Regions from separate parts of the Mesorhizobium sp. M0870 genome, predicted to be linked through region 3. Evidence: riboswitches for the same ligand, from Rfam matches in the RefSeq annotation. Region 3 holds a riboswitch; each other region holds the start of a gene.
What was found. Region 3 has a riboswitch for thiamine pyrophosphate ahead of NKH97_RS24320 (YkoF family thiamine/hydroxymethylpyrimidine-binding protein). Riboswitches for the same ligand answer to the same signal wherever they lie in the genome.

Region 1 (9,613 bases), on a different contig from region 3:
GTCGAGGTTGAGAAGAGGCGGGGCCATGTCAGCTTTCAGGTAAGGGATAGGGATGAGCGAGCAGCATCGCGCGGCCATGGTCCAGTGCGATTTCGAGGCGGCCCTTGACCTCGTTGGAGATGGTCAGCGACGAACCGAACGCCACCTTGACGTGGTTCAGCGGCCATTTGGCGCCGGTGACGGTCAGGCCGGCGAGCTCGGAAAAGCCGAGCACCGAAAACAGCGTGCCATCGGCATAGTCGAAGCCGGCCGTTCCGCGCAGCAGGGGAATGCCCTCCTGGGCGCCGCTGGTCAGGAGCACATCAGTCCCGGCCTCGGCCAGCCGGAGGGCAAGCGCCAGATGCAGGAAAGCGTGGTCGGCGCGCTTGCCGCCGAAAGCACCGGCGAGCACCAGGCGGGTCGCGCTGCGCTCGAGTGCGGCGGCAATGGCCAGTTCGCCATCGGTCTGGTCCTTTTCCGCCGGGAAGGTCCGGCGCGGCACGGAAGCGAGATCGTCAGGCAGCTTGGCTGGCACGGAATCGAAATCGCCCACCCACAGTTCGGGCACGAGACCCAGCAGCCGCGCATGCCCGATGCCGGCGTCGGCGGCGATGACGCGGGAGCCTTCGGCCTGGCGGTCGAGCCGTGGCGTGCGGATGAGATCGCCGCCAAGCAGGATGGTGAATGTGCTCATATCGTGTGGCCCTTACCAGCCCGGCACGGGAAACGGAAGGCGGCAAACTCCCACTTGCATGGGGGATCGGCCCGGCCTATGTGTCGAAACGCTCTAACGGGGTGCCGGACGCGATCTTCGCGGACCGGCTGAGAGGCAGTCTCGCCAACCCGCTGAACCTGATCCGGTTTGTACCGGCGGAGGGATTAGACGTTTCGGACAGTCCGACGCCTCAATTCCTTTCAATTCGAACGAAGGAGGCGCCGATGCGCACGCATTTATACGCTCTAGTCTCAGCAATGGCCGTGGTCCTGTCCGGACCGGCCTTGGCCAAGGACAAACTCACCGTCTACACCTATGAGAGCTTTACCGCCGACTGGGGTCCGGGTCCCGTGGTGAAGAAGGAGTTCGAGGCCGAATGCGGCTGCGATGTCGAGTTCGTCTCGGTCGCCGACGGCGTCGCGCTGCTCAACCGCGTCAGATTGGAAGGCGCATCGACCAAGGCCGATATCGTGCTTGGCCTCGACACCAATCTCACCACCGATGCCAAGGCGTCAGGCTTGTTCGCGCCGCATGGCGGCGTAACTGATGTCAACGTGCCGGGTGGCTGGAGCGACGATACTTTTGTCCCCTTTGACTACGGATATTTCGCCGTCGTCTACGACACCGAGAAGCTGAAGAACCCGCCGAAAAGCCTGAAAGAGCTGGTCGAGGGCAGTGCCGATGACAAGATCGTCATCCAGGATCCGCGCACCTCCACGCCGGGCCTCGGTCTGCTTCTGTGGGTCAAGTCAGTCTATGGCGACAAGGCGCCCGAGGCCTGGGCCAAGCTCAAGGCGAAAGTGCTGACCGTGACGCCGGGCTGGAGCGAGGCCTATGGGCTGTTCACCAAGGGCGAGGCGCCGATGGTGCTGTCCTACACGACGTCGCCGGCCTACCACATGGTCGCCGAGAAGACAGAGCGCTATCAGGCAGCGTCGTTCGAGGAGGGCGAGTATTTGCAGATAGAAGTCGCGGGTATCACCACGGCGGGGGCCAAGAACCCGCTGGCGGCCAAGTTCATCGCCTTCATGACCGGGCCGAAATTCCAGGATGCCATCCCCGAGACCAACTGGATGTTCCCGGCCGGCAAGACCGACAAGCCGCTCAATCCGGCCTTCGACAAACTGGTCAAGCCGACCAAGACCTTGCTGTTCAGCCCGCAAGAGGTCGCTGCCAACCGCAAGGCTTGGGTCGATGAATGGCTGGCGGTGATGAGCAAGTAGGCTTGCGAGTTCTTTTGATGTTCGCGCCACTCCACCCCCCTCTGGCCTGCCGGCAATCTCCCCCTCAAGGGGGGAGATTGGCAGCGTCGTTGCTGGTTATAGTCCGGCAACGTTGGAGACTAGCGGAAGCATGGGTGACGGCCGATCTCCTCCCTGGAGGGGGAGATGTCCGGCAGGACAGAGGGGGGCGCCAAGGAACGCAATCCTTTGTAATTGCCGCGATGGAAAGAATGGTGGTCCAGCGTGCAACGCGCGTCTGACCCCCGCATCACCGCTGGCACCCTCGCGCTCGCTGCAATCGCGCTGCTGATCGGCGGCGCGTTTGCTGGCCTGCTTTTCGAGGGCGCCCATGATTTCTCGGGCGCCTGGGCAACCTTCGATCCCTATCTGCTTCGCGTCATTCGCTTCACGCTCTGGCAAGCGGCGCTCTCGACGCTGCTTTCGGTCATCCCGGCGCTGTTCGTGGCGCGCGCTCTGTCGCGGCACCCACGTTTCTTCGCTCGCGCCTTCATCCTGCAGATCTTCGCCGTGCCGTTGGCGCTGCCGGCTATTGTCGCAGCACTCGGCATCCTGGCGCTTTATGGCCGTGCCGGCTATTTCGCCGGCGTGCTTGCCGTGATCGGCGGGGGAAGCTGGCCGGGCATCTATGGCCTGTCCGGCATCCTCGTCGCCCATGTCTTCTTCAACCTGCCGCTGGCGACGCGGCTGTTCCTCGAGGCGCTGCAGACCATACCGGCCGACCAATGGCGGTTGGCGAGCCAGCTCGGCATGGCGGCGCGGCCGGCGTTCCGGCTGATCGAATGGCCAACGCTGCGCGCCGCACTGCCCGGCGTCGCCGGGCTGGTGTTCATGCTCTGCATCACATCCTTCACCATCGTGCTGACGCTCGGCGGCGGGCCGGCCGCGACGACGCTTGAGGTCGGCATCTACCAGGCGCTGCGCTTCGATTTCGATCCCGCGCGGGCCGTTACACTGACGCTGTTGCAGATCGCCTTGACCTTTATCGTTGTGCTGGCCCTGACGCGCCTAGGCGCCAATGTGGTCGGCGACACCAATTTGCCGGTCGCGCAACGCCGCTATCTCTCGGTCAATCGGAGCGAGACCTGGTTGAACGCGCTAGTCATCATCCTGGCGCTGCTGTTCGTCGTTGGGCCGATGGCGGCAACCGTGGTGGCCGGGTTGGGTGCGGACCTCGGCCGTTTGGCCAGCGAGGCCACCGTCCGGCAGGCAACGCTGACCAGCGCAGCGCTCGCCTTCCTGTCGGCGCTGCTTTCGGTGATGCTGTCGCTGGTGCTGACCATGGCGCGGCGGGCACTGGCGCTGAACCGCCGTGCCGGCGCAAAGACACTGCTCGAACGCGCCACCGATACAGGCGCCGGTTTTGTCCTTGTCGTGCCGCCGATCGTCGTCGGCGCTGGCTGGTTCCTGTTGCTGCGCCATGTCGGCGATGCCTTCGCCATCGCCCCGGTCATGGTCGTCACCGTCAATGCGGTGATGGCGATGCCGTTCGCCCTACGCGCCGTGCGTCCCGCCTATGATGCGGCGAGCGAGCGTCACGAACGGCTCTGCGCACAGCTCGGCATTGCGGGCTGGAACCGGCTGATGCTGGTCGACTGGCCGTCGCTGCGGCGACCGCTCGCCACGGCCTTCGCTTTCGCCATGGCGCTGTCGCTCGGCGATCTCGGTGTCATTGCCCTGTTCGGCAGTGATTCCGTGCAGACATTGCCCTACCTTCTTCTGGCACGGATGGGCAGCTACCGCACCGAGGATGCCGCCGGCCTGGCACTGCTGCTCGGCTTCGTCTGTCTCGCGTTGATCGTGGCGGCGCACTGGCTGGGAAGGGAGAAGGTCCGCGATGCGTGAGAGGGCGGCCAACAGGCTCGAAAAGGGCGCGCCGGTGCGGCTAGACAATGTGTCGTTCAGTTATGGCAGCTATGGCGATGCGCCACTTGTCTTCGACGTCGAGTTCGCCACGGCGAAGATCACCGCCATCATGGGTCCGAGCGGTTCGGGCAAGTCGACGCTGCTCAATCTGGTCGCCGGCTTCGAGACCCCACAATCGGGCCGCGTGCTGATCGGCGGGGCCGATGTCAGCGCCGAGCCGGCCTCGGCGCGGCCGGTGTCGATGGTGTTCCAGGAGAACAATCTCTTCGCGCATCTTTCCGTCGAGCAGAATGTCGGGCTCGGCCGCTCGCCCTCCCTGGGACTGACCGAGGCGGACCGCGTCGCGGTCGCCGAGGCGCTTGCGCGCACCGGTCTCGCGGGCAAGGAGAAACGCCTGCCGCGCGAGCTCTCTGGGGGCGAACGCCAGCGCGTCGCACTGGCCCGCGTGCTGGTGCGCGACCGACCGGTGTTGCTGCTCGACGAGCCCTTCGCTTCGCTCGGACCCGCTTTGCGCGACGAGATGCTGGATCTGGTTGCTGCCGTTCATGCCGAACGCGCCATGACGGTGCTATTTGTCACCCACCAGCCCGAGGATGCACGCCGCATCGGCGAGCACATGGTGTTTGTCGACAATGGGTTGGTGGCCGCAACCGGCAAGGCTGATGATTTCTTTACCGGGGCTGGTCCGGAGGCGTTCCGGCGCTATATCGGCGCGGGTGCTGGATATTCCACATCACGCGATGTTGCCCGGAAGCGGACATAATTTACGGTCAAACCGGCTCCAGGCGATGTGGCGTTTGCTTGCCATGACCGGGGGAGTGTGGCTAGGTCGCCCTACCGGTCCGGCACAGGCCGTGATTTGCCTGCAGTATCCGCCGCCCGCCCTAAGGGACGGGCACGGATGCTGCAGCAGTTTGAGATGGCGCATGACACGTTCCGAAGATCGCCCCCGATTTTCGTGGTCATGCGCCGGGACCCGAAAGGAAGCCGTTCTGGCGATCGGCGCTAACACATTGGGAATGAAACCGCTGGCGCGTTTTCTCGCGCTGGCCGGTTTTGCCGTGGCGTTGGCAAGCTGCCAGATGTTCACGCCGCCGGAAGTTCAGGAATCCGGCTTCCAGCCTTCCGACAAGCCGATCACGGTGGACAATGTCGGCGCCAACAACAAGCTCGCCGAATTGGCCAAGGCGCAGCACCCGCGCATCCTGGCGACTTATGGCGGTGAATATTCCGACCCCAAGCTCGAACGCATGGTCGCCAAGGTGGTCGGTAGTTTGACGGTGGTGTCCGCCAACCCGACACAGACCTATCGCATCACCATTTTAAATTCGCCCAACGTCAACGCATTCGCGCTGCCGGGCGGCTATCTCTACATCACCCGCGGCCTCCTGGCGCTGGCCAATGATTCGGCCGAGCTTGCCGCCGTCATCGCGCATGAGATGGGCCACGTTACCGCCAATCACGGCCTGCAGCGCCAGCAACTGGAGGCCGAGGAAGGCCTGGCGACCAAGGTGGTTTCCGACGTGCTCGGCGACAGCCCGACCGCCAAGGCGGCGCTGATCCGCGGCAAGCTGAGGCTGGCGCAATTTTCGCGCAACCAGGAGCTGGAAGCCGACGCCATCGGCATCAAGTCGATCGGCGAGGCCGGCTACGATCCTTTCGCCGCCGGCCGCTTCCTGCAGTCGATGTCGGCCTATACCGATTTCCGCTCGATCAGTGGCGCCACCGACGCCAGCCTGGACTTCCTGGCCACGCACCCCAACACGCCGCAGCGCATCGATCTGGCGCAGCGCCATGCCCGCCAGTTCGGCGCGCCGGGCGTCGGCACGCGAGACCGCGATTCCTTCCTCGCCGGCATAGACGGCCTGCTCTATGGCGACACACCCGAGGAAGGCTATGTGCGCGGCGAAACCTTCCTGCACCCGGGCCTTGGCGTGTCGTTCACGGTGCCGGACGGCTTCATCATCGACAATTCGGCGGCAGCGGTGACGGCCACCGGCCCCGGCGACATAGCGATCCGTTTCGATGGCGTTTCCATCGACAAGAACCGGGCGCTGACGGACTATATCCGCAGCGGCTGGGTGGCTGGTCTCGTCGACAGCAGCGTCAAGCAGGAAACCATCAACGGCAATGAGGCGGCGACCGCGCATGCCGGCGCCGAAGGCTGGCAGTTCGACATTGCGGTGATCCGCGCCGGCGGCCAGGTCTACCGGCTGCTGACCGCGGCCCCTTCCGCCAGCACGTCGCTGGACACGATCGCCCGCTCGGTCAGCGGCTCGTTCCGGATTTTGAGCGCTGCCGAAAAGACGGCGCTGAAGCCGCTGCACATCCGCGTCGTCACCGTCCAGCCTGGGCAGACGATGGGTTCGCTTTCGGCGCAGATGGTCGGCGTCGACCGCAAGCTCGACCTGTTCCGCGTCCTCAATGCGCTGTCGCCCGGTGCCGCGGTTTCGGCCGGCGACAAGGTCAAGATCGTCACCGACAAGTAGGCGCCGCTGGACGCCTGCCGCCGTTCAGGCGGCAGTCGCGATGAACTCCGGATTCTGCTTCACCAATGCGACCTTGAGCTTTTCCATGGCGCGGGCCTCGATCTGGCGGACGCGTTCCTTGGAGATGCCGAGCGTTTCGCCGAGCGCTTCGAGTGTCGCGCCCTCGTCGTTCAGCCGCCGTTCCTCGATGATCCTCAGTTCCCGTGCGTTGAGCGCGCGAAGCGCCTCCCTCAGCCAGAGCGAGCGGCGCGCGACATCGATCTTGTCGCCGACGATCTCGTCGGGCAGCGGATCGTCCGAAATCAGGAAATCCATGCGCTCGGTCGAACCCGCATCGTCGGCAATAGGCATGTTGAGCGAGGAATCGGGCGCCGAGAGCCGCGAATCCATCATCGCCACATCGGCTTCGGAGACGCCAAGCGCCTCCGACACCTCGCGATAGAGCGTGGCGTTGGAGAGCGGCTCCGTGCCATTCGCCAACCGCGCGCGCAGGCGTCGCAAATTGAAGAACAGCGCCTTCTGGGCCGAGCTGGTGCCACCACGCACGATAGACCAGTTGCGCAGGATATAGTCCTGCATCGAGGCGCGAATCCACCATGTCGCATAGGTCGAGAACCGCACCTCGCGCTCCGGCTCGAAGCGGGCGGCGGCCTCGAGCAGTCCGACATGACCCTCCTGAACCAGGTCGCCGAGCGGCAGGCCGTAATGGCGGAATTTGGAGGCCATGGAAATGACCAGCCGCATATGGGCGACGGTGATGCTGTGCAGCGCGTTCTGGTCGTTGTCCTCTTTCCAGAGCAATGCAAGCCGATGCTCTTCGTCACGCTCGAGGTAGGGAGCCTTCATTGCCGCGCGGACCATGATCCGTCCTGCCGTGTCTTCCATCATGAGGCGCTCCCTGGGTGGTGCGGATGACTTTGCAAACTTGGCTGGCGCCCGGGTTGAAATGGCGGCGTCGTGCCCTACAACAGCCAGAACTGCCATGCGCGGGAAAGGTTCCGCGACCGTGGCGGCGGGATTGTGTTGCCTGAAGGGATTCCCAGGACGGTTCGTGATGGCTGCGATGACGAGCAGAAAGTTCCAGTTGGAGAACTGGGTTTCATAAATCGGTGTTTTTGAAATTCTGTTCCTTATTTTTTCGGCTTGCATCTGTCAGTTTCCAGCGCTCACAAATATGCCGGCCAGCCGGCCAAGGACGGGATCACAGAAAAATGAAATGGCTCAAGTCGCTCATTATCGCCGGAACGCTGCAGGCCCTGGCTGTCACTGCAGGCCATGCCGGCCCCAATCTCGACCAGATCAAGCACGCCGGTGTCATCAAGGTCGGCACGGAAGGCACCTATGCGCCGTTCACCTACCATGACACGTCCGGTGCACTGGTCGGCTTCGACGTCGAAATCGCCAAGGCGATCGCCGACAAGCTTGGCGTCAAGGCCGAGTTCCTCGAAGGCAAGTGGGATGGACTGATCGCCGGCCTCGACGCCAATCGCTACGATGCCGTTATCAATCAGGTCGGCATCACCGACGCCCGCAAGGCAAAGTACGACTTCTCCGATCCCTACATCGCCTCTAAGGCGGTGCTGATCGTGCGCGGCGACAACACCGACATCAAGAGCTTCGCCGATCTCAAGGGCAAGAAGTCGGCGCAGTCGCTGACCTCGAATTTCGGCAAGCTGGCCGAAACGAACGGCGCCGAACTGGTCGGCACCGATGGCTTCGACCAGTCGATCCAGCTGCTTCTGACCGGCCGCGCCGACGCCACGATCAATGACAGTCTGTCGTTCCTCGACTTCAAGAAGCACAAGCCCGACGCCAATGTGAGGATCGCCGCGCAAGAGGAAAACGCCGACTATTCCGGCGTCATCGTGCGCAAGGGCGACCCGGAGCTGGTCGCCGCTATCAACAAGGCGCTGGCCGATATCAAGGCCGACGGCACCTACAAGAAGATCTCCGACACCTATTTCGGCCAGGACGTTTCGAAGTAATCCGGGAGGCGGGCCGGTCCGCCGCCCATGAGACTATCGAGCGGCGAGCCGTCTTTGACGGCCCGCCGCTTTTGTCGTGATATGGCCGACGCATTCTTGCTTTGACCAAGCTGCTTCGACCAATCTGGAGGGTCTTACGTGCCGCACTGGCTGCAACTGATGCTGGAGTCGCTGCCTTCGCTCCTGTGGGCGGCGCTGATCTTCACCGTGCCGCTGACGCTATTGTCCTTTGCTCTCGGCTTGACGGTCGGCCTGGGTGCTGCACTCGCCCGGCTGTTCGGCCCCAAGCCGCTGGTCGCGCTGGTGCGCTTCTATGTCTGGATCTTCCGCGGTACGCCGCTCCTGGTGCAGCTGTTCCTCATCTTCTACGGCCTGCCGTCGGTCGGGATCCTGCTCGACGCCTTCACGGCGGCGCTGATCGGCTTTACCTTGAACATCGGCGCCTACACGTCGGAAATCATCCGCGCGGCCATAGGCTCGGTGCCGAAAGGCCAGTGGGAAGCCGCCTATTCGATCGGCATGACCTGGGGCCAGGCGATGCGGCGCACCATTCTGCCGCAAGCCGGCCGGGTCGCGGTGCCGCCGCTCTCCAACACCTTCATCTCGCTGGTCAAGGACACGTCGCTGGCCGCCGCCATCACCGTGCCGGAGATGTTCCAGGCGGCGCAGCGCATCGTCGCCACCACCTATGAGCCGCTGATCCTCTATGTCGAGGCGGCGATCCTTTATCTGGCGCTGAGTTCGGTGCTGTCGGCCTTGCAGACGCGGCTGGAGATCCGGCTCAACCGCTATGGCGGCTTCCTGGAGGCACGCTCATGATCGGCCTCAGCAACATCGAAAAGCGCTTCGGCGACAATCTCGTGTTGAAGGGCGTGACGGTCACCATTGCCGAAGGCAGCGTCACGGCGCTGGTCGGACCTTCGGGCGGGGGGAAGAGCACCCTGCTGCGCTGCATCAACCTCCTGGAAATCCCGACCTCGGGCACGGTGCGGATCGGCGACGAGACGCTCGAATTCCATCTCGGCGGCAGGGTTCCGGCCAGGGATATCCAGCGCCTGCGGCTGCAGACCGGCATGGTGTTTCAGAATTTTCAACTGTTTCCGCATCGCACCGCGATCGAGAATGTCATGGAAGGGCTGGTGACGGTGCTGAGATGGCCGCCTGAGAGGGCACGCGAGCGGGCGCTGGCTTTGCTGGAGAAGGTGGGGATGGCGCACAAGGCCGACGCTTGGCCAGCGACCTTGTCGGGCGGCCAGCAGCAGCGCGTGGCGATCGCCCGCGCGTTGGCGCCGTCACCGAAAGTGCTGCTCTGCGACGAGCCGACTTCGGCGCTCGACC
Region 2 (9,613 bases), on a different contig from region 3:
TGGCGCCGAGTGTTCCGGTGGGAACCGAGCGGTTCAGGGTGACGGTTACGCCTGCCCATAGTACGACAGATATTCGGACGTTCGTCGATGCGCTCAGGCAGGTTCTGCTGCGGGACAATCTTGGCAAGGCTGCCTAATGTAAATGCTGGGAACGACAGGGCGCGCAGCCTCAGACCTGATTATATCAGCCGGGCTCGCCGAGGTGGAAGCGGCGGTCCGCGATCCGGTTCTGACGCCCGATCGCATCTTCGAATGTCATCGGAAAGCAGTTCCGTAACCCGCAATGACAGCTTTCGCGATCTTAAATGATGTGACTCCATGATTGAATGGGGCCGTTTGACGACTCGCTGCTTACACATCGGGCCGGTTCCAGATTCAGGGCTCACCATGAGCCGGTATGACCAGAGCGCATGTTCTTGTGCTGCGAGTTTGATGTGGCTTGGCGTGCCCTACCCGTGAGGTAGGTCACGCCCAGGCCCACGGGATCACACACGAGCAAGCCTCCGACGCCGCCCTAATCAACAACGCTGCAACAGATCCTTCAAATCAATTTACAAGATTTTTACAACCGTCAGTCGTTGACAATGGTACGGCACCGCGAGTCTGAGGTCCGGCACGGCCATAAAAGTGACGCCGGTACCCTCGGACCGCCGCCAGCACGCAACATCGGGATTAACAGCAATGGTAAGAAGAAGAGCGCTCATATTGGTCGAAGGCCATAGGGGTACTGGTCAGCTATACGTCCAAGCGGCTCAGTGTCTTGGTCTTCATCCAATCACTCTGACGGCTGATCCACCTCGGTACGACTATCTTTCGGCGGAAAACGTTGAGGCAATCCGTGTCGACACTGGCAATCTCGAAGCGTTGGTCCGCGAAAGTTCGCGGCTGCGTGCTACCCACGACATTGCTGGCATTACTGGCTTTGCCGGGGACCATGAATCGATCTATGCGACAGTTGGCAAGCTTTGCCGGCATTTCGATCTACCGGGACCGAACCCTGAATCGATTGAACGAAGCTGCGACAAATTCAAGCAACGCCAACTCCTCGCGCAGGCCGGCGTTCCAATACCGGCTTATCGGTTGGCAACGAATGCGGCGGAGGTAGAAAGCTCGGCTGCAGAGATCGGCCTGCCCGTGATTCTTAAGCCGGCAGTAGGCAGCGGCAGCATGGGTGTCCGATTGTGCCGCAGCCTCGAAGACGTAGCCGAACATACGACCTATCTATTGGGCGGAAAGCACATATGGCGGTCTACACCGAAAATACTCGTCGAAGAATTCGCACAGGGCCCGTTCTATAGCATTAATGTTATGGGGAATGAGGTCGTTGCGATTTGCGCCAATGACTTTGGTCCCCTCCCCCATTTCGTCATACGTGAGGTGACGTATCCGGCCCTGCTAACCGATCAGGAGCGTGAGCGCATCGCCGATGTTTCGCTGAGCTGTTTGCGGGCTCTCGGCCTTGGCTGGGGGCCAACTAACGTTGAACTCCGGTGCACGAAACGCGGTCCAGTTGTCATTGAAGTCAATCCGCGTCTTAGTGGCGCGCCCGACCCTCAACTGGTCCAGTTAGCTTACGGTGTCGACCTCGTCGCCGAGCACATCAAGCTTGTCATTGGCGAGGAATGGGATCTGCGCAAAAAGCATTCGCATACTGCGGCCGCGCGATTCCTGCTTCCTGATCAAGATGGCACCCTGGACTGGATTGGTGGCGACACTCAGGCAGCTGCTATATCAGGTGTGGCCGAGGTCAAATTGAATGTTGAACCCAAGACACCGATCGTCAGGAAGGGGGATTTCCGAGACTGGATTGGACATGTCATTGCCACTTCGCCCAGCCGTGCTGAAACCGAGGGCGCCCTTCAGCGAGCGGTCGACTTGATCGATTGGTCGATCACCCCTTTTCCGGCGACAATAAGAGGTGATCGAGAGCACGATGTTTGTGGGGCGTTCGGGCGGCCCACCAGTTCTGTTCCGATCAGGCATTGACGGCTTAAGATCCTTGAAACGCAGCAGTTCCGTCTACGTCAATGTCACATCAAGTTTGACGAGGCAAATGCAGCTTTGGCCACACCTGCCCTATCTGCCGCGGAACTTCTCCGCGACCCGTGGCGAGGCCGTCGGCCCAATTTGGGCCCAATTTGATTGCCGCCCACCGCCGCCGCAGGACGAACATGCGCTTGACAAGACAACGCCGGCCCGTTCAACTTGAGGCATTCACCAGGGGAGTCCCGGCAAGGGGCTGAGATACTGCTGGCTTTCGCGGCGCAGTGACCCGTTGAACCTGATCCAGTTCATACTGGCGTAGGGACGGTGCAAGCGCTTTGCGGGAGTTCAAGCCCGAGGTCCTGTTTCGGCAGGTCGACAGAAGCGTCTTTTCATCCTTCCGGCACAGAACTGGGTCTCCAATGCATGAGCAAAGGAGCCTCAAGATGAATGCCCTCACCCCCGCCGTGTCGACGGGACCGCTGCCTGCTTCGCGTAAGATCCACAAGCCCGGTGCCATCCACCCGCAGATCAGGGTGCCGATGCGCGAAATCTCCGTCCATCCGACAGCCGGCGAACCGCCCGTCACCGTCTACGACCCGTCGGGCTCCTATACCGATCCGGCTGTCGAAACCAGCATCCAAAAAGGCCTGGCCCGGCTTCGCCACGAATGGATCTTGGCCCGCGGCGATGTCGAGGACTGTGACGGCCGCCATGTCCGGCCGGAGGACAACGGATTCGCGACGGGCGAACGCCTGACGCCGGAATTCCCCATCCGCCACCGACCGCTCAGGGCCAAAGCAGGCAAGGCGGTGACGCAGCTTGCCTATGCGCGCGCCGGCATCATCACACCCGAAATGGAGTTCGTTGCCATTCGCGAGAACCTTGGTCGCGAGATCCTGCACGGCAAGCTTGAGCGCGACGGCGAGGCTTTCGGCGCGATGCTGCCCGATTTCGTCACACCCGAATTCGTCCGCGACGAGGTGGCGCGCGGACGGGCGATCATTCCCGCCAACATCAACCATCCCGAGAGCGAGCCGATGATCATCGGTCGCAATTTTCTGGTCAAGATCAACGCCAACATCGGCAACTCCGCCGTCACATCGTCGATGGCCGAAGAGGTCGAAAAGATGGTCTGGGCGATTCGCTGGGGCGCCGATACGGTGATGGACCTGTCGACCGGCCGCAACATTCACAACATCCGGGACTGGATCGTGCGCAACGCACCGGTGCCGATCGGCACGGTGCCACTCTACCAAGCGCTCGAGAAGGTTGGCGGCATTGCCGAGGATCTGACCTGGGAGGTGTACCGCGACACGCTGATCGAACAGGCCGAGCAGGGCGTCGACTATTTCACCATCCACGCCGGCGTGCGGCTGCATTACATCCCGCTGACCGTCGACCGGGTGACGGGTATCGTCTCGCGCGGCGGGTCGATCATGGCAAAATGGTGCCTGCACCATCACCGGGAAAGCTTCCTCTACGAGCACTTCGCGGAGATCTGCGACATCGCCAGAGCCTATGACGTATCCTTCTCGCTCGGCGACGGCCTTCGTCCCGGCTCGATCGCCGATGCCAACGACGCGGCGCAGTTCGCCGAGTTGGAGACGCTCGGCGAGCTGACGCAGATCGCCTGGGCGAAGGATTGCCAGGTGATGATCGAGGGCCCCGGCCACGTGCCGATGCACAAGATCAAGGCGAACATGGACAAGCAGCTCGCTGTCTGCGGCGAAGCGCCCTTCTATACGCTTGGACCGCTGACAACCGACATCGCGCCGGGCTACGACCACATCACCTCAGGCATTGGGGCCGCCATGATCGGCTGGTTCGGCACCGCCATGCTCTGTTACGTCACGCCGAAGGAGCATCTCGGCCTTCCCGATCGCAACGACGTCAAGATCGGCGTGATCACCTACAAGATCGCCGCCCACGCCGCCGACCTGGCGAAGGGCCATCCGGCAGCGAAAGTCAGGGATGATGCGCTTTCCCGCGCGCGCTTCGAGTTCCGCTGGGAGGACCAGTTCAACCTGTCGCTCGATCCGGAAACGGCGCGGTCCTTCCACGACCAGACTTTGCCCAAGGAAGCGCACAAGGTGGCGCATTTCTGCTCGATGTGCGGACCGAAATTCTGCTCGATGCGTATCTCTCACGACATCCGTGCCGAGGCGCAGAAAGAGGGCATGGCGGCGATGGCGGCGAAATACCGCGAGGGCGGCGATCTCTACCTGCCGGCGGACGAGACCGGCGCGCCGCTCATACCTCAGCCACGTGAGCCATCATGAAGGTCTTGGTCAAAGGGGCCGGCGTTGCCGGCCTCACCGTCGCCTTCGAGTTCGCCGCACGCGGCGCGGTGGTTACCGTTGCCGAGACAAGGCCTGCCCTTGGCGGCAATGCGTCGTGGTTCGCCGGTGGCATGTTGGCGCCGTGGTGCGAGCGTGAAAGCGCCGAGCAGCCGGTGCTGGATCTCGGACGCGACGCCGCCGACTGGTGGGACGCCGCAACGCCCGGCTTGGTAGCACGACGGGGAACGCTGGTCTTGGCCGCGCCGCGCGATGCGGGCGAGCTCGACCGGTTCGCCAGCCGCACGACGGGCTATCGGCGCGTCGAGGAAGATGAAATTGCCTTGCTGGAGCCCGACTTAGCCGGCCGCTTCCGCCGCGGATTGCTCTTCCCCGACGAGGCTCACCTCGACCCACGCCCGGCGATGGCGGCACTTCATGACAAGCTTGCGACCATGGGTGTCAAATTCCACTTCGGCTGCGACGCCCGGCCTGTTTCGGGTTTCGCCCGTCAGATAGACTGTATGGGAATGGCAGCGGCCGATGACAGGCTGCGCGGTGTTCGCGGCGAAATGCTGATTCTTCGCACGCCTGATGTCTCGCTGTCGCGGCCGGTCCGTTTGCTTCATCTACGCTTTCCGCTTTATGCCGTGCCGCGCACCGATCACCGTTTCATGATCGGAGCGACGATGATTGAAAGCCAGAGCGCCGGACCGGTGACGGCGCGTTCCATGATGGAGCTGCTGGGTACCGCCTATGCCCTCCACCCGGCCTTTGGCGAGGCCGAGATCGTTGAAACCGGTGTCGGCGTCCGCCCAGCCTTTCCCGACAATTTGCCGCGCGTCGAAACGAACGGTGAAATCATCGCGATCAACGGGCTCTATCGTCACGGTTTTCTCCTGGCTCCCGCCATGGCGCGCCAGACTGCCGACCTGGTTTTCAGTCACGACAGAACGAAGGAGCTTGCTCATGAAACTGATGGTCAACGGCGAAGCGCATGAGGTTGCCGCCACAACGCTGGAGGCGCTGCTTGCCGCGCTTGACTATGAGGGCGATTGGCTGGCGACGGCCGTCAACAATGACCTCGTGCACAAATCCAACCGGGCGGAATTCCAGTTGAACGACGGCGACCGGATTGAAATCCTCTCGCCCATGCAGGGCGGCTAGGCCATGATCGAGCTTTATGGAGCCGAGCTTCCGTCGCGCCTGCTTCTTGGCACGGCTCAATATCCTTCGCCGGCCATCCTTGCCGATGCAGTCAGGGCTTCGGGCACGGCGGTGGTGACCGTCTCGTTGCGCCGAGAGATGGCAGGCGGCAGGGCCGGCGAAAAATTCTGGTCGTTGATCCGATCGCTCGGCGTCAGAATCCTGCCCAACACTGCTGGCTGCCACTCCGTCAAGGAAGCTGTCACGACCGCGAAGATGGCGCGCGAAGTCTTCGGTACGAACTGGGTCAAGCTCGAAGTGATCGGCAACCATGACACGCTGCAGCCGGATGTTTTCGGTCTGGTCGAAGCCGCTCGCATCCTGTGCGAGGACGGTTTTGCTGTATTCCCCTATACCACAGATGACCTTGTCGTCGCCGAGCGGCTGCTGGAGGCGGGCTGCAAGGTCTTGATGCCCTGGTGTGCACCGATCGGTTCCGCCCTCGGGCCGGTCAACATTCCGGCGCTGCGCTCGATGCGCGCACATTTCCCTGAGGTACCTCTGATTGTGGATGCAGGGCTCGGGCGGCCGTCACACGCGGCGACTGTCATGGAACTCGGCTTTGATGCCGTTCTCCTGAACACCGCGGTTGCCAAGGCGGCCGATCCGGTCGGCATGGCGGGCGCGTTCGGCAAGGCGGTCGAGGCCGGTCGTGAAGCTTTCAGCTCGGGAATGCTCGAACCGCGCGACGTCGCCATGCCATCGACACCGACCATCGGCAGGGCAGTATTTTCATGAAGCTCGATCCCTTCTACCTGATCGTCGACAGCGCTGCCTGGATCGAAAGGCTGGTGCCGCTCGGCGTCAAGCTGGTGCAGCTGCGCATCAAGGATAGGGACGAGGCCACGCTGCGGACGGAAATCCGCCGCGCGAACGGCGTCTGCGCGGTCCATGGTTGCCAACTGATCGTCAACGACTATTGGCGCACGGCAATCGAGGAAGGCTGCGACTTCGTCCATCTCGGCCAAGAGGATTTGGCTGCGGCCGACCTGCTGGCGATCAAGTACGCCGGATTGAAGCTCGGGCTTTCCACGCACGATCATCTAGAACTGGAAACGGCCATCGCTGCCGAGCCCGACTATATCGCGCTCGGCCCCATCTATCCCACGGTCCTGAAGCAGATGAAATGGGCGCCGCAAGGGCTCGCGCGGATCAGCGCGTGGAAGCATCGGGTGGCGCCGATCCCATTGGTCGCCATCGGCGGCCTCAACCCCGATCGGCTCGACGGTGTCTTCGAGGCTGGTGCGGACAGCGCGGCAGTGGTGACCGACATCACGTTGAATGCCGATCCCGAAGCGCGCACGCGGCAATGGATCGAAAAGGCAGAGCGATGGCGCTAGGGCGAGAACCGCATGTGCTCGTGGTCGGCGGTTCGGACTCCAGCGGCGGAGCCGGAATAGCACGCGATATCGAGACGATCTCTTCCATTGGCGTGCGCACCTGCCTTGCTGTCACCGCGCTGACGGTGCAGACGCACCATGCGGTCATGGAAATCCACTCTATGCAACCCGGTCTGGTGGCCGGTCAGATGCGTGCGGGGTTGCAGGCCAACAAAGTGGCGGCCATCAAGATCGGGATGCTCGCCACGGTGGAGATCGTCATTGCGGTTGCCGGAGTGCTGCGCGAAAATCCGCAGGTGCCGGCAGTGCTCGACCCGGTGCTGGCGTCGACGTCAGGCCGGGCGCTCCTGGAAGCCGGCGCCATCGCCGCCCTGAAATGCGATCTGATGCCATTTTGCCGTCTGGTCACCCCCAATCTCTTCGAGCTGGCACTCCTTGTTGGCTCGGAGCGGGCAGTGGATGAGGACGGCGTAGTGTGGCAAGGCCAAGAATTGCTGGCAGCCGGCGCGCGGGCTCTGCTGATCAAGGGCGGCCATGCATCGGGACCGCAATCAACCGATATTCTGTTGCGCCCCGATCACGAACCAGTCCGCTTTGACACGCCGCGTCTTGCCGCATCAATGCGCGGGACGGGCTGCATGCTGGCCAGCGCGATTGCAGCGCATCTGGCGAAGGCGCAATCAATCGAGTACGCCGTGCGCCAGGGCAAGCTCTTTGTGTTAGAAAAGCTTCGGAAAACCCCTGCCGAATAGCCGTAGAGCCGGCTCAAGCGTTCAGCGGCTGACGCTGAAATGGAAGCCGTAGCCCTCCTGCCCTTTTTTCACAGGGCGTGACGGGATGAGGCCGCTTTGCAGATCGGAATTCAGCGGCGCCGAGACAAGCTGCCCTGCCAGGCCGGGAAAGTAACGGGACTCTTCCTGCGGCGAAGCGCACTGCCAGTCAGGCATGGGAATGCACTTGTGCGGTCTTATGTAGCAAACGCACCAACTTCCCGCACGACTTAAAGGGTAGGTTCCCATAAAATCCGGGGATGCCGAGAGTAGCGCCCACCGTCCGTTCCACCCGATACCAACACGCTATCAATACGCTGGTGGCCAAGCGATCCGAGATATCCGCGCGATCCGGTTCAAGAGTGCGGACCTGGCTCACCAACTACAGCACATTGACGCGGTGCTGCTCATCCTTGGCTACAAGGGCGATCCGTCGCTTATCGTGCCGCTACGGCGCACGCCAAGCCGCTTCCGCAAGGGCGAGCTTTACCGGCTGATTCTCAGGCATGAAGCGGAAGGCAGCGCGTCGAACCGGGAAACCGCAACGCGTATCGCTCAGGCGAAGGGATGGGATACCGCGCTTGTGAAGCCGCTCATGAATAACATCAAGACGGCGAAGGGCTGGCGACGGCGGCGGGCCGAAGCGGTCGGCCATGACAGCCGACCGCAGGAGTAGAAACTATGTCAAAGTTTCATATCGCTGATGAAGCGATAGGTGCGATGCGGGACGGGGTTGCCAGAGAACTTGACGTTCTTGCTCCCTCGGAACGCGCCGCTCAGGCTTTTCTGAAGACCGCGCGCCATCGCTTCCTCGGCATGCTTCGTGACTTCCCTCACGACGTTTTTGAGTGTGTCACTGCGCCCGCACCGGGGACACGCAATCACGTCATGGTCCTTCGCATTCGCGGGTCCTTCAAGGTCGACCTTGCAAGAGCCGCAAAGAAGTTTCACGGAACTACTAGCCATTAGGCAGCCCTCCTTTTCGAAGCGGCGACCTGTTCGGCACCTGCGTGTTTCCGCCCTTTGAGAACGTCATTCAACGCGGCCCGGATTGACGCCATAGACGGCGGCAATGTGATGCTGATATTGCCCAGCCCAATGACGTAGCCAAACGTCGACTGCATCATCATATGTGAGCTGGTATGGTGGTTTATTGTCGGTCGTCATTATCCTAAACTCCTTTTAGGACGCTTGGACGACTTGACAGCGAGTCGATTGCGAGTAGGGTCCCGCGTGTACATACGACTAGCCGCAAGCCGTCCAAAGCACTGCGGTTACCGATACGGAGCCGGGGTCGGAAGCCCCGGCTTTGTCGTATTGGGCGAAGGGATTCTTCCCCTCACGAGATGCATAAGAGTCTCGCGGCCTGCCGGAGTCAAGGCAGCGGCAAATGCACCCTGCCACATAACAGTGTGGGTGCAAAAAAGCTATCTAGATTCAAAGGCTTGGCTGGTTTCCTCCCACCGCGCCCGTTTTGCGATCTTCGCATATTTTGCGCCGTATAGCCTGATTCTGGCCGACTCGTCTAGATTGTGCATTGCACAAAATGCAACCTGATTCGACGCCAGTCTAGCGTTGCCAGTAGCCAGCCCAAACGCGACTCACGGAATGATTGAGCGCACCACCAAGCAGAGCGAAGGCATTGCCACCATTTGACCGGCGACGGTGATCTTCAAGCCATGCGGCATGATTGGCGTACTGGTAGAGGTAGCGGTGCGAAACGTGGTGGTGCTGACCGGCGACCATCCGACGAAGGCGGCTGAAATAGCTCTCCACCATGTTCGTATGCTTGCCGTGGCCGTCGCTGTAGCTTTCCGAGTGATTGATGCGGGTCGAAGCGTAATCAGCTTCCAGCGCGTCCCAATGGTTGGCTTCGTCCGCGAACAGCTTGGAACCGGCCAGCATACGAGCGCGGGCGATTTCGACGCCTTCGGCTTCGCGATGACGGACAAACGTCAAGGTGCGGCCAGCGCGCTCGCGCAGGGCGATCACAACGCGGCGGAGGTCTGACTGGTTCTCCTTCATGCGGCGGTCA
Region 3 (9,613 bases):
CGCTGTAAGGCAGGATGTCGACCTCGAGCCCGGCCTCGCGATAGAAGCCCTTGTCGCGGGCGACGAACAGTCCGATGTGGTTGGTGTTGACCGTCCAGTCGAGGGCAACGGTGACCTTTTGTGCCGATTGTGCTTGGGCTCGCCCCGATCCGGCAATGAGCGGAAGGCCTGTGGCAAGGGTCAGCAACAAGGCCTGCCGGCGCGTCAAGTCAATCATGATCGTGTCCTTTGGATGGGGTGGCGTTGAGGATGATGTCGAGAATCTCGGCCTCGAGCGCACTTGCCTGGCGCGCGGCATCGCCGCCAAGGCTGCGCGGGCGCGGCAGCGGCACCTTGATTTCACGCACGATGCGGGCCGGGCGCGCCGACAGCACATAGATGCGGTCGGACAGGAACACGGCTTCGCGCACGTCATGGGTGATCAGGAGCGCCGTCCAGCGATGATGCCGCCACATCTGTTCCAGCCAGCGCTGCATGGCCGTGCGGGTCAGCGCGTCGAGCGCGCCGAACGGCTCGTCGAGCAAAAGCATGTCGCGTTGCTGCACCACCGTGCGCAGCAAGGCCGCGCGCTGGCGCATACCGCCGGACAGTTGCGCTGGAAAATGCCGCTCGAAGCCGGCAAGCCCGAATTCGGCAAACAACGGCGCAACGCGCACCCGCGCCGCCTGTCTCCTCATGCCTTGGACTTCGAGCCCGAGCGTCGCGTTGTCGAGGATGCGCCGCCACGGCATCAGCGCGTCACGCTGCGGCATGAAGGCGAAATGCCTGCCGTGGTCGTCGAGCGGCGCGCCGTCGAACAACATCTCGCCCTCGCCATGCTCGGCGCCGGTCAGAAGCTGGAAGAGCGTCGATTTGCCGGCGCCCGAGGGTCCAAGGATCGAGACGAATTCACCAGCGCCGACGCTAAGCGAAATATCGGCCAGCACGTCGAGCCCACCGAACGCCTTGCGCACATACCGCAGTTCCAGCCGGCTCATCGCCAGGCTCCCTTCCCGGCGGTTTCCTTGCCGGCCCGCTCCCAGGGCATCGCAAGGCGCTGCAGCAGTACAGTCAACCCGAACAGGACAAGGGTCAGGGCAGCGCTCACTCCGACGGCGGCAAGAACCAGGTCAGGACGGAAATTGTTCTTGACGTTGAGCATGTAGATGCCCAGCCCCTTCGCGGCCCCCGCATATTCGGCGAAGATCGCGCCGACCACGGCGTAGGTGATGGAGATCCTCAAGCCAGCGAAGAAATAGGGCAGCGCCGAAGGCAGCCGTGCCAGCACGAAGATGCGCCAGCGCCCTGCCCCCATGGCGCGCAGCATTTGCCCGATCTCGGCCTCGGTCGACTCATAACCCTCGACCAATGCAACCAGCATCGGAAAGAAGGTAACCAGCGCCACCAGCATGATCTTGGGCGCCAGCCCGAAGCCGAACCACAGCACCACCAGCGGCGCGATGGCCACCAGCGGCAAGGTCTGGCTGACGATTAAGACGGGAAACAGCGCACGCCGCAGCGGCTGGAAGAAGTCGACCAGCATCGACAGCACGAAGGCGGCGCTGAGCGAACAGGCAAAGCCGAGCAGCGTGGCGCCGATGGTCGGAATGGCGTTGTCGGCCAGCGCCTGGCGATTGAGCAGCGCTTGCTCGAAAACGCGCGACGGCGCCGGCAGTATCGTCGGCCTGATGCCGGAATAGGTGGCATAAAGCTCCCACGCCACTAGGAGCAAACCGACCGAGATCATGGCCGGCATTGCCTTGACAAGAAGGCCCGCGATCGGGCGCGAAGCGAATGATGATGAGACCACGGGAGATAACCTTTGACGGCCGCGCGGAGGCGGCGGCAGCTTCAGACAGCCGACGGGCTGTTGGCCGAGACCGTGACGTCGAGGGTTACGTGGCCGGCGCCTGGTCCGAAGCGGCAGAAGGCCTCGTCCAGCGCCGAAAAGATCGCACCGGCATCACCGCGCAGTTTCGTGCAGAAATGCTTGGAACGCTCATAGACGCCGGACTGCTTGAGAAAATCGATGCAGCCGTAGATCTCGTCCATGTGGTCGTCGGTGCCCATCACATAGAGCGAGAACTGCGCCGCCGCCGGCTGGCCGGTGGCAGCAGCATTGCGCACCGCCGCGATGGCCGCATCCTTGCGCGGGCCGAGTGGCCCGACAGGCCCGCCAAGTGCATCGGAGCGGCAGATCGGATCATCCGGCTCGCCAGGGCACCCGCGCGAGATGGTGGCCGACAACACGCAATGTTTGCCGCTACGTGCCGCCGCCACGAAGAGGTCGCGCATGGCGGGAAACAGCACTTCGGGCGACCCGACCAGCAAGGTCGAGATGTCGTCGATCTCGATCCTGAGCTTGTCGCGCCAGGGATCGAGCGCACCGAGCGCGCCAAGAATGACACCGACGAAATCGTCGGTCATGGGGTATAGGGAAATCTGTGCGCCTGAAAACATCGCCCGCCTCGCTCCGCTGGTATTACCCAGATCAGCTTCTAGGGTCTGTGGGCTTGCCGCCCCCGTCTCAGCCCCGACCGTACGGAGCACCCCTGTGGATGTGCGCCTTAAAGCATCATTCGAGTTCAAGGGAAAGCCGTTTTTTCAGAGCACTGCGCCAAAAGCATTGCGCCAGTCACGGTGCGCCTGAGCGGAATTTTGTCGGGAACCTTCGCCGCCGCGACCGGTTGTCCCCACAGTCGCAACGCGATCACTTTCGTAGAAAATAAGCGACGACTTCACAGAAATGGAGACAAACCATGTTCATGAAAATCCTCGCAGCTTCGGTTCTCACCATTGGTCTGGCCACGTCAGCCATGGCGCAAAGCGCCGGCAGCAACAACGCAAATGGAAGCGGCAGCGGCAAGTCGGTGACGGTTGAGCCGAACACGCCGGCTTCCCCGAATACGATCGAGCCGGACACTGTCGACCCGGGCACGACCAACAGCACGACTGGCACGGTAGGGGACATGAATTCGAACGCGGATCAGAATTGCCCGACCAACCCGCAAGGCGCGCAGCCGGACGCCGATGGTAACGCGACGGCGCCAACGGTAAACGATAATCATTGTGGCAAGTAACCACGTCGCAAACGGATGAAGCCGCTGGGCATCGCCCAGCGACTTCATCCGTTTTTCTGGTCCGCAGCACGCGCTTTGCCGAACAGCCGGATTTCTGGAGCGGGTCTCCCGGCGGGCGGGCGCGAAAATAGGTGTTTCGAATTGAGCAGCCGTTTGAGCACTCTACCGTAGGTAAAATACAGGACCCGACCGTTGGCGAGATCAAATTCCACTGTTCCCCACCGCCTGACCGGGGCCTTTCCTGTGCAGGGCCCCAGCCTTCTGATCTGGAATCCCAGCCTGACTTTGCGCGTTCCGATTTCAAGATAGATGCCTGGCAGAAGGCCAAGCACATGCCATAGCCGTACAACATGCTCGACCGACATGGCCGGCGAGATTATCAGGTGGCTGGGCTGAAGCCGCGCCCAGACGAAATCGCCTTTCGGTTGCGGCATTCCTGACAACAGCCCCCGGCAGTAGGTCGGCACCGCCTCGCTCACCAGAATCCGCATAGCGGTTGCCGTGCTGTCGACCAGGGCTTCTCTCGATGTCCAGTCAGCTTCGGAAAACGGCACCTGCCCGAGAATGTCACCCTCGTCAAAACCGGCGGACATCTTGTGGAGCGTGACGCCGCCATGAGCCGCATGCCGGCCGTCCACGGCCAAGCGCTGGATCGGGTGGGGCCCTCGATAGTCGGGGAGCAGCGCCGGGTGGAGGTTGACCCCGCCTTTGGAAAAATGGCCAAGAACCTCTTGAGGGATCAAGACAGGCAAAGTGTAGCAGACCAGCACATCGGCGCGGACGTCAGACAATTGCCGACCAAGCGCATTCCAATCGTAAGGGCGGCCAAATTCGATCAACTTGACAGGCGTGTTACCGATAAACCGCCTGAGCAGCAGCTTGCGTTGAAGCCTTCGCCGGAAATTGCCAATGCTGAAACCGGTGGGACGACGCCGGAACCCGGGCACGATGATCGCGCCAATTGCATTTCCAGCCTCTAGCCAGCCGGCGAGCAGAGGCCCCGTATAGTTAGAGATATCGAGGACAAAAACGGCTGTGATCGGCTCCGAGTGATCGGTCGATTCGATCGGCCTCATCTTCGGCGGCTCAAACGGGCCGACAGGTCAGGGCGAGCTTGTCAGGTCGGCTGAGTGGAAGGCGATGCCAAGGCAGTGACAACCGAAAGACGCTCGCGTTTTACAAACACTGGCTTTTCGTAAACTTTTTTCACGGCCCGTCTCCCGAAATCAACTCTTCCTGCGCAGTTGGACCGCGATACGGCAGGCTGTCAACCGCCTGACCGTGTTTGCCTACCGCATCCGCATTCGCCGTTGACGAAGGTGTTCGAAGGGCGCTTTCGCACATTGGTGAAAGCTCGATGGCTTCACCGACGCGACAAGCCGCGCTGACCGAAAGGGGTTTGGATGCGATGATCTGCTCGACGACACCGTCGAGCAGCAATGCAGGGCAAATCGCAGTTGCAAATCTACGAAACCGCCGTCTCGCGAACCGGCAGCTTCCAGCCTGGCCTGACGAAGTGGCAGGTGTATCCGTCGGGATATTTCTCCAGATAGTCCTGATGCTCGGGCTCGGCTTCCCAGAATGGACCAACGGGTGCGACTTCGGTGACGACCTTGCCCGGCCACAGGCCCGAGGCATCGACATCGGCGATGGTGTCCTCGGCGACGCGCTTCTGTTCGTCGCTGGTGTAATAGATCGCCGAGCGATAACTCGTCCCGACATCGTTGCCCTGGCGGTTGCGGGTCGTCGGATCGTGGATCTGGAAAAAGCGTTCCAGCAGCGTGCGAAAGCTTATGATGGCCGGATCGAAATTGATCTCGATGGCTTCTGCGTGGGTGCCGTGGTTGCGGTAGGTGGCGTTGAGCACGTCGCCGCCGCTGTAGCCGACACGGGTGGAGATGACGCCGGGATAGCGCCGTATCAAATCCTGCATGCCCCAGAAACAGCCGCCGGCAAGGACTGCACGTTCGGTCGAAGTCGCCATGTCACGTCTCCTCAAAAGCAATTCCAGGAAAAGTGTGTAGCGGTTTTCCGTCTGGAATTGCGTAAAAGCAAGTGGTCTCGCCATAAATGGGCATTGTCACCTGCTTCGTCCAGCGGACGCGGTGGATCTACTTCAGTTGCTCGTTTGGGCGAGCCTGTCGATCAAACCCGGTAGCTTCATGCCAGGCGGAATGGCGGCAAAGCTGATCGCCACCGGTGGTGCCCTGAGCGACCAGTCGAAAAGAACGGTCTTGACGGGGATGTTGCCCAGCCACGCCAGCAGCCGAGGTGGCACGCCGCTCCCGGGCCAGACCAGGAGCATGCCGTGATCGCGCAGCCGCTGGCTGGTGATCCAGGGGGCGAGCCGCATGTCGAGGTCGGTGAAGATCGACGGCTTGTCATAGGCGTTGAGGCCCGCCAGCAACGCGATGCGGGTATCGCCGCCGACGATGTCGAGCCGACCGGGCACCGCCGCGTGCCAGACCGCCTCGGCTTCGTCCGAAATCTGCCGCGCTGGCCAGCAGACGGCATCCATGCGCCCGCGCAAATTGCAACTCGTCCAGCGGATGCCCGCATAGGCACCGGACATGCCGAGGATGCAGGCGAACGCGCAGATCGCCAGCCGTCGCAGTTCGACGGCGCCGAGCCGATGACCCAGCAAGGCGAGCGCCACAACGCCGACCAGATTGTACATCGGCGCGCCCCACGCCTCGCCGGCGCCGGTGAACAGCGAAGCCACCATGACAAGCACCGCCGGACCAAGCCCCATCCACACGAGATAGGCCAGCGCGCCGCTCTCGATGGGCTGTTCCGGCGCGGGCGAACGCCGCAACAGCCCCGATATCGACAGCACCAGCAATAAGCCGCAGAGCCCCGCCATTTGGACACCGATATAGTAAAGGCGGGCGCGGTGGACCAACACCCATTCATCGCGGCCGGCGACATAGGTCAGCGGCAGGAAATCGATGCGGTAGAGCTGGACGGCCAGCGGCGCGGCGACGGCGAGGAAAACCGCGAGCCCAAGCCAGGGCCAGGGCGTGGCGAGCCGGTTGCGTGCCCGTGTGTCCGACAACAGCCAGATCGCCCCGAAGAGCAACAGCAACCCGGTGGAAAACTTGGCATAGAGCCCGACGCCCGACACCAGTCCGAGCGGCAGCCACCAGCCCGGCCCACCGCCACGGCCCGCACGCCACAGCAGCCAGCAGATTGCGGCCCAGAAGGGCATCTGCGCGTAATCATGATTGAACTGCGGTGTCGGCCAGCCGAAGAAATACAATGACGGCATCAAAAGCACGGCGGCCAGCGCGCGGGTTCTCCCGAGCATGTCGCGGGCCAGCAGGTAGACGAAGACGAAGGTCGCCGAGACGACAAGCTGGGCGAGCAGATATTGCGGCCAGCGGAACGATCCGGTCAGAAGATGGCTGATCTCGAGCAGCCAGCCGGGGAGCTGCGGATGCTTGTAGGTCAAAAGCACCCATTCGCGGCCCCACATGAAGCTCTCGACGACATCGCCGGGCGGGGCGGCATCGACAAGCGCCGGAACCACGGTCCAGCACAGGATCTGCGTCAGGCATAAAAGCGCCAGGCCGGCTTCTGGATAGCGCATCAGACCCGGCCAGATCGACGACTGCCGCCAGTCGCCTGGAACAGAACTGCCGACCGGCAGCCAACCGTTCATGGGTTCGTCGATTCGCGTCATGCGGTGGATAAATCACACCGGACGGTTTTACGAACAGCCCAGAACTTGAAGCTTACGAAAATGTATACTTGGCCGACCATGGCAAAACCAAGATTGAGGCAGAGTTTCGCGCCACCATGCCGCCTCTCCCGTCATCACATGCCAGCAAGACAACAATGGAACACGCCATCCCGCAGCACCCTGAACATGCCGGGCATGGCGCCTTGGGCGTGATCGCGGCAGGTGTCGCCTACGCCTGACCGGCTCCCGTCCCCAAAAAAGCATCCAGGATTTGAAAAATGCGCCACCACCATGCCGTCATTCATTACCGTGCGCTCGATTTCTGGATGGCCCGTGCGGCCGTTCTCGTCATCATCTGCCTGCAGCTTCTGGTCATCAACAATCTCTCATTCGGGCCGCGCTGGGTGGCGCCCGCGCTGGAGGCGGCCCTGCTGCTGCCCTTGTCGGTGGCCACCGCCTGGACACAGGCCGCTACCCGAAAGGCGGTCGAGGACCACGAGTGGCATGCGATCGGCCAGTTTCGGGTCATGATCCGCAGAACAGCCCTGACCATGACCGCCATCATCAGCATCATGAATTGCGGTTCGCTGGTCCTGCTGGTGCGTGCCTTGCTGGAGGGCCATGCCGGCAACAGCGGTACGACGCTGCTGATCGACGCACTCAACATCTGGGTTACCAACGTCATCGTGTTTGCCTTGTGGTTCTGGAGCACCGACCGCGGCGGTCCGCCGACCTGCGGCCTCGTCAAGCTCGCACAGGCCGATTTCCTGTTCGCGCAGATGACGTTGAACGACCGTGAGCTTCGAGACTGGCTGCCCGGCTTCGTCGATTATTTCTTCCTCGCCTTCACCAATGCGACCGCATTTTCGCCCACCGATACCTTGCCACTCTCCCAGCGCGCCAAGCTGCTGATGATGGCCGAGGCCATGATCTCGCTGCTGACAATCGCGCTGGTCGCGGCACGCGCGGTCAACATCCTCGCTTGATCGGCCCGACACGCGAAAATAGCCCGCCCGGCGAACCGGAACGGGCTATTTTGGGTTGTCTTCGATGATTGGAATGCAGCGCCGAACTAGTGGCGCTTGCCCAGCCTGTAGCTGTTGCCGCCCAGCAGGTTGACGCCGAGCCCGCTCAGAACGCCACCGACGATGTTGGTCTTGTTGCCGTTCAGAATGCCTGAGACGACATTGCCGCTCAGGATGTTGTTGCCGCTGAGCACGTCGTTCAGCGCGGTGATCTTGCCAGGTCGATGGATGGCGAAACATTGATCAGGCTGCCCGAATTGCCTCCCCAGCCGCCCGAACCTCCGCACCCACAACCTGCCTCGGCGGCTCCAACGGACGATGCAACTGCAACAGCGGCTAAAATAACAGTGAACTTGTTCATGAAAGCTACTCCCGTTTGATGATGGAGATGGCTTCCGTCTTCTGTGGTCTACCTCTTGTTTAACAATATATGAACACTTCATCCGCTCAAGTCTTTATCTGGTTTCGGTGCATCAATCAAAAATTAACAATAATCATTATGCATAACCGACATGATTAACTTGCTTGTGACAACGGGCGATGACGAGACCGGTCAGATCGAATGCCGCTCAGCAATAGCCGATCGAAATACAAAAAAGCCGCCCCGGCGTGAGCCGAAGCGGGCAGCGGTCGTTTCTGGAAATGAGAGCAGCGCCGCGCCAGGTTGCCTGCCTCGGTAATTCCGAGGCAGTAGCCAACAGACGACGCGGTGCCAATAGCTACTCCTCCACCCCCGGCTTGAATCTCCGCACCACAAACTCGAACAGCACGTCCGAAATCCACATGGCGCAGACGCCGATCAGGAAGGCAGCCGCCAGCGTGGTGGTGTCGTCGGCGGGATCGGGCATCGGCAGGCCGGCGATCCTGGCGTAGGAAACCGCCGGCAGCGTCAGGTAGGCCGCCGCAAGTGCGCCGCAGATCGGCGAGGCCACCATTTCGCGCAGCTTGTAGCGATGCCGCGACAGCGCGCGCAGAACGCCGCCGGCGAGACCGGCCGCCACGACCGGTCCCTTGATGCCGAGCAGGTCGAAAAGATCGTTCATCATGGCCTCCAGCCGCAAAGTTTCTGGCCCTTTTCGTTGTGAGCCAGGATCGCCGCCACCGACGCATCGGAAAGGGTCGCCGCCTCTGCCCTTGTCGGGCGGAGGGGATGCCCGGCCGCGCAGAACGACCCGCCTGATTTGGTGCAGCCGGCCAGCAGGAGCGAGAGCGCTATGATTTTGACCATCTGGCCAGTCTCCCCCTGTTGTCGTCCGGCGCCCGGCCGGCGACGGCATCGTCGATCTTCTGGGCTTCGGTGCGCGCCGCTGCGTCGGCCGCATCCTGCCTGGCCTTCTGGCTGGCCTTGCCCTTGGCATAGGCCGTCCAGACACCGGCAAGCGCGGCGCCCATTGCCAGAAGATACGGCCAGGCCTGGCCAAGCAGCGCGAGGGCGAGTGTTCCCATCTCATGTCTCCTTGGCCGGCGGCGCGACCATGCCGCGCGGCCCGTCACGCACCGCGTTGATGATGATCTTGGCAAGGGCAATGGCGCCGCTGATCTGAAGCGCGGTGCGGTCGCCCACCCCGAGCAGCGTCCAGTCGAAGCCGGCGAGCGCGCCGCCGCAGATGATGGTGATCAGCGTGTTGAGGAGATTGTGCAGCGCATTGGTGTTGAACCATGTCATTGAAACAGGCTCCCGAAAAAATCGGCGACCCGATGCCGGAAGGCCGCGAGCGCTCCGGCCATGAGAACGAGGATGCCGGCCGCGGCAGCCGTCTTGCCGCCGGATGCCGGCTGCACGGGCTGGGTCGCCGGCATCACATCAGCCGATGTCTCAAACCTGGGCGACGCCGGCGCGGCCACCG

Region 1: it holds a riboswitch for thiamine pyrophosphate, as region 3 does, so the genes downstream of both, thiB (thiamine ABC transporter substrate binding subunit) here and NKH97_RS24320 (YkoF family thiamine/hydroxymethylpyrimidine-binding protein) in region 3, are expected to answer to the same signal.
Region 2: it holds a riboswitch for thiamine pyrophosphate, as region 3 does, so the genes downstream of both, thiC (phosphomethylpyrimidine synthase ThiC) here and NKH97_RS24320 (YkoF family thiamine/hydroxymethylpyrimidine-binding protein) in region 3, are expected to answer to the same signal.

The regions. Positions count from the first base shown of each region.
Region 1 covers NZ_JAMYOI010000013.1:68,830-78,442, reverse strand. The annotation lists gene NKH97_RS17445 (ABC-F family ATP-binding cassette domain-containing protein) at 1-27, opposite strand, end outside; gene NKH97_RS17440 (thiamine diphosphokinase) at 29-673, opposite strand; TPP riboswitch at 761-875, shown strand; gene thiB (thiamine ABC transporter substrate binding subunit) at 919-1,917, shown strand; gene thiP (thiamine/thiamine pyrophosphate ABC transporter permease) at 2,161-3,780, shown strand; gene thiQ (thiamine ABC transporter ATP-binding protein) at 3,773-4,564, shown strand; gene NKH97_RS17420 (M48 family metalloprotease) at 4,821-6,290, shown strand; gene NKH97_RS17415 (RNA polymerase factor sigma-32) at 6,315-7,178, opposite strand; gene NKH97_RS17410 (amino acid ABC transporter substrate-binding protein) at 7,502-8,275, shown strand; gene NKH97_RS17405 (amino acid ABC transporter permease) at 8,414-9,094, shown strand; gene NKH97_RS17400 (amino acid ABC transporter ATP-binding protein) at 9,091-9,613, shown strand, end outside.
Region 2 covers NZ_JAMYOI010000044.1:19,348-28,960, forward strand. The annotation lists gene hemA (5-aminolevulinate synthase) at 1-137, shown strand, start outside; gene NKH97_RS31115 (ATP-grasp domain-containing protein) at 682-1,986, shown strand; TPP riboswitch at 2,210-2,326, shown strand; gene thiC (phosphomethylpyrimidine synthase ThiC) at 2,430-4,265, shown strand; gene thiO (glycine oxidase ThiO) at 4,262-5,263, shown strand; gene thiS (sulfur carrier protein ThiS) at 5,232-5,429, shown strand; gene NKH97_RS31135 (thiazole synthase) at 5,433-6,206, shown strand; gene NKH97_RS31140 (thiamine phosphate synthase) at 6,203-6,808, shown strand; gene NKH97_RS31145 (hydroxymethylpyrimidine/phosphomethylpyrimidine kinase) at 6,799-7,560, shown strand; gene NKH97_RS31150 (hypothetical protein) at 7,582-7,755, opposite strand; gene NKH97_RS31155 (hypothetical protein) at 7,979-8,254, shown strand; gene NKH97_RS31160 (hypothetical protein) at 8,263-8,544, opposite strand; gene NKH97_RS31165 (hypothetical protein) at 8,611-8,745, opposite strand; partial or broken gene NKH97_RS31170 (IS1595 family transposase) at 9,148-9,613, opposite strand, start outside.
Region 3 covers NZ_JAMYOI010000023.1:73,053-82,665, forward strand. The annotation lists gene NKH97_RS24305 (ABC transporter substrate-binding protein) at 1-217, opposite strand, end outside; gene NKH97_RS24310 (ABC transporter ATP-binding protein) at 210-977, opposite strand; gene NKH97_RS24315 (ABC transporter permease) at 974-1,735, opposite strand; gene NKH97_RS24320 (YkoF family thiamine/hydroxymethylpyrimidine-binding protein) at 1,831-2,439, opposite strand; TPP riboswitch at 2,430-2,543, opposite strand; gene NKH97_RS24325 (RodZ family helix-turn-helix domain-containing protein) at 2,739-3,059, shown strand; gene NKH97_RS24330 (formyltransferase family protein) at 3,104-4,135, opposite strand; gene NKH97_RS24335 (hypothetical protein) at 4,266-4,499, opposite strand; gene msrA (peptide-methionine (S)-S-oxide reductase MsrA) at 4,525-5,043, opposite strand; gene NKH97_RS24345 (glycosyltransferase family 39 protein) at 5,176-6,720, opposite strand; gene NKH97_RS24350 (hypothetical protein) at 6,810-6,980, shown strand; gene NKH97_RS24355 (hypothetical protein) at 7,020-7,727, shown strand; gene NKH97_RS24360 (hypothetical protein) at 7,814-8,053, opposite strand; gene NKH97_RS24365 (hypothetical protein) at 8,486-8,809, opposite strand; gene NKH97_RS24370 (hypothetical protein) at 8,809-8,994, opposite strand; gene NKH97_RS24375 (hypothetical protein) at 8,979-9,212, opposite strand; gene NKH97_RS24380 (hypothetical protein) at 9,214-9,432, opposite strand; gene NKH97_RS24385 (glycoside hydrolase family 108 protein) at 9,429-9,613, opposite strand, start outside.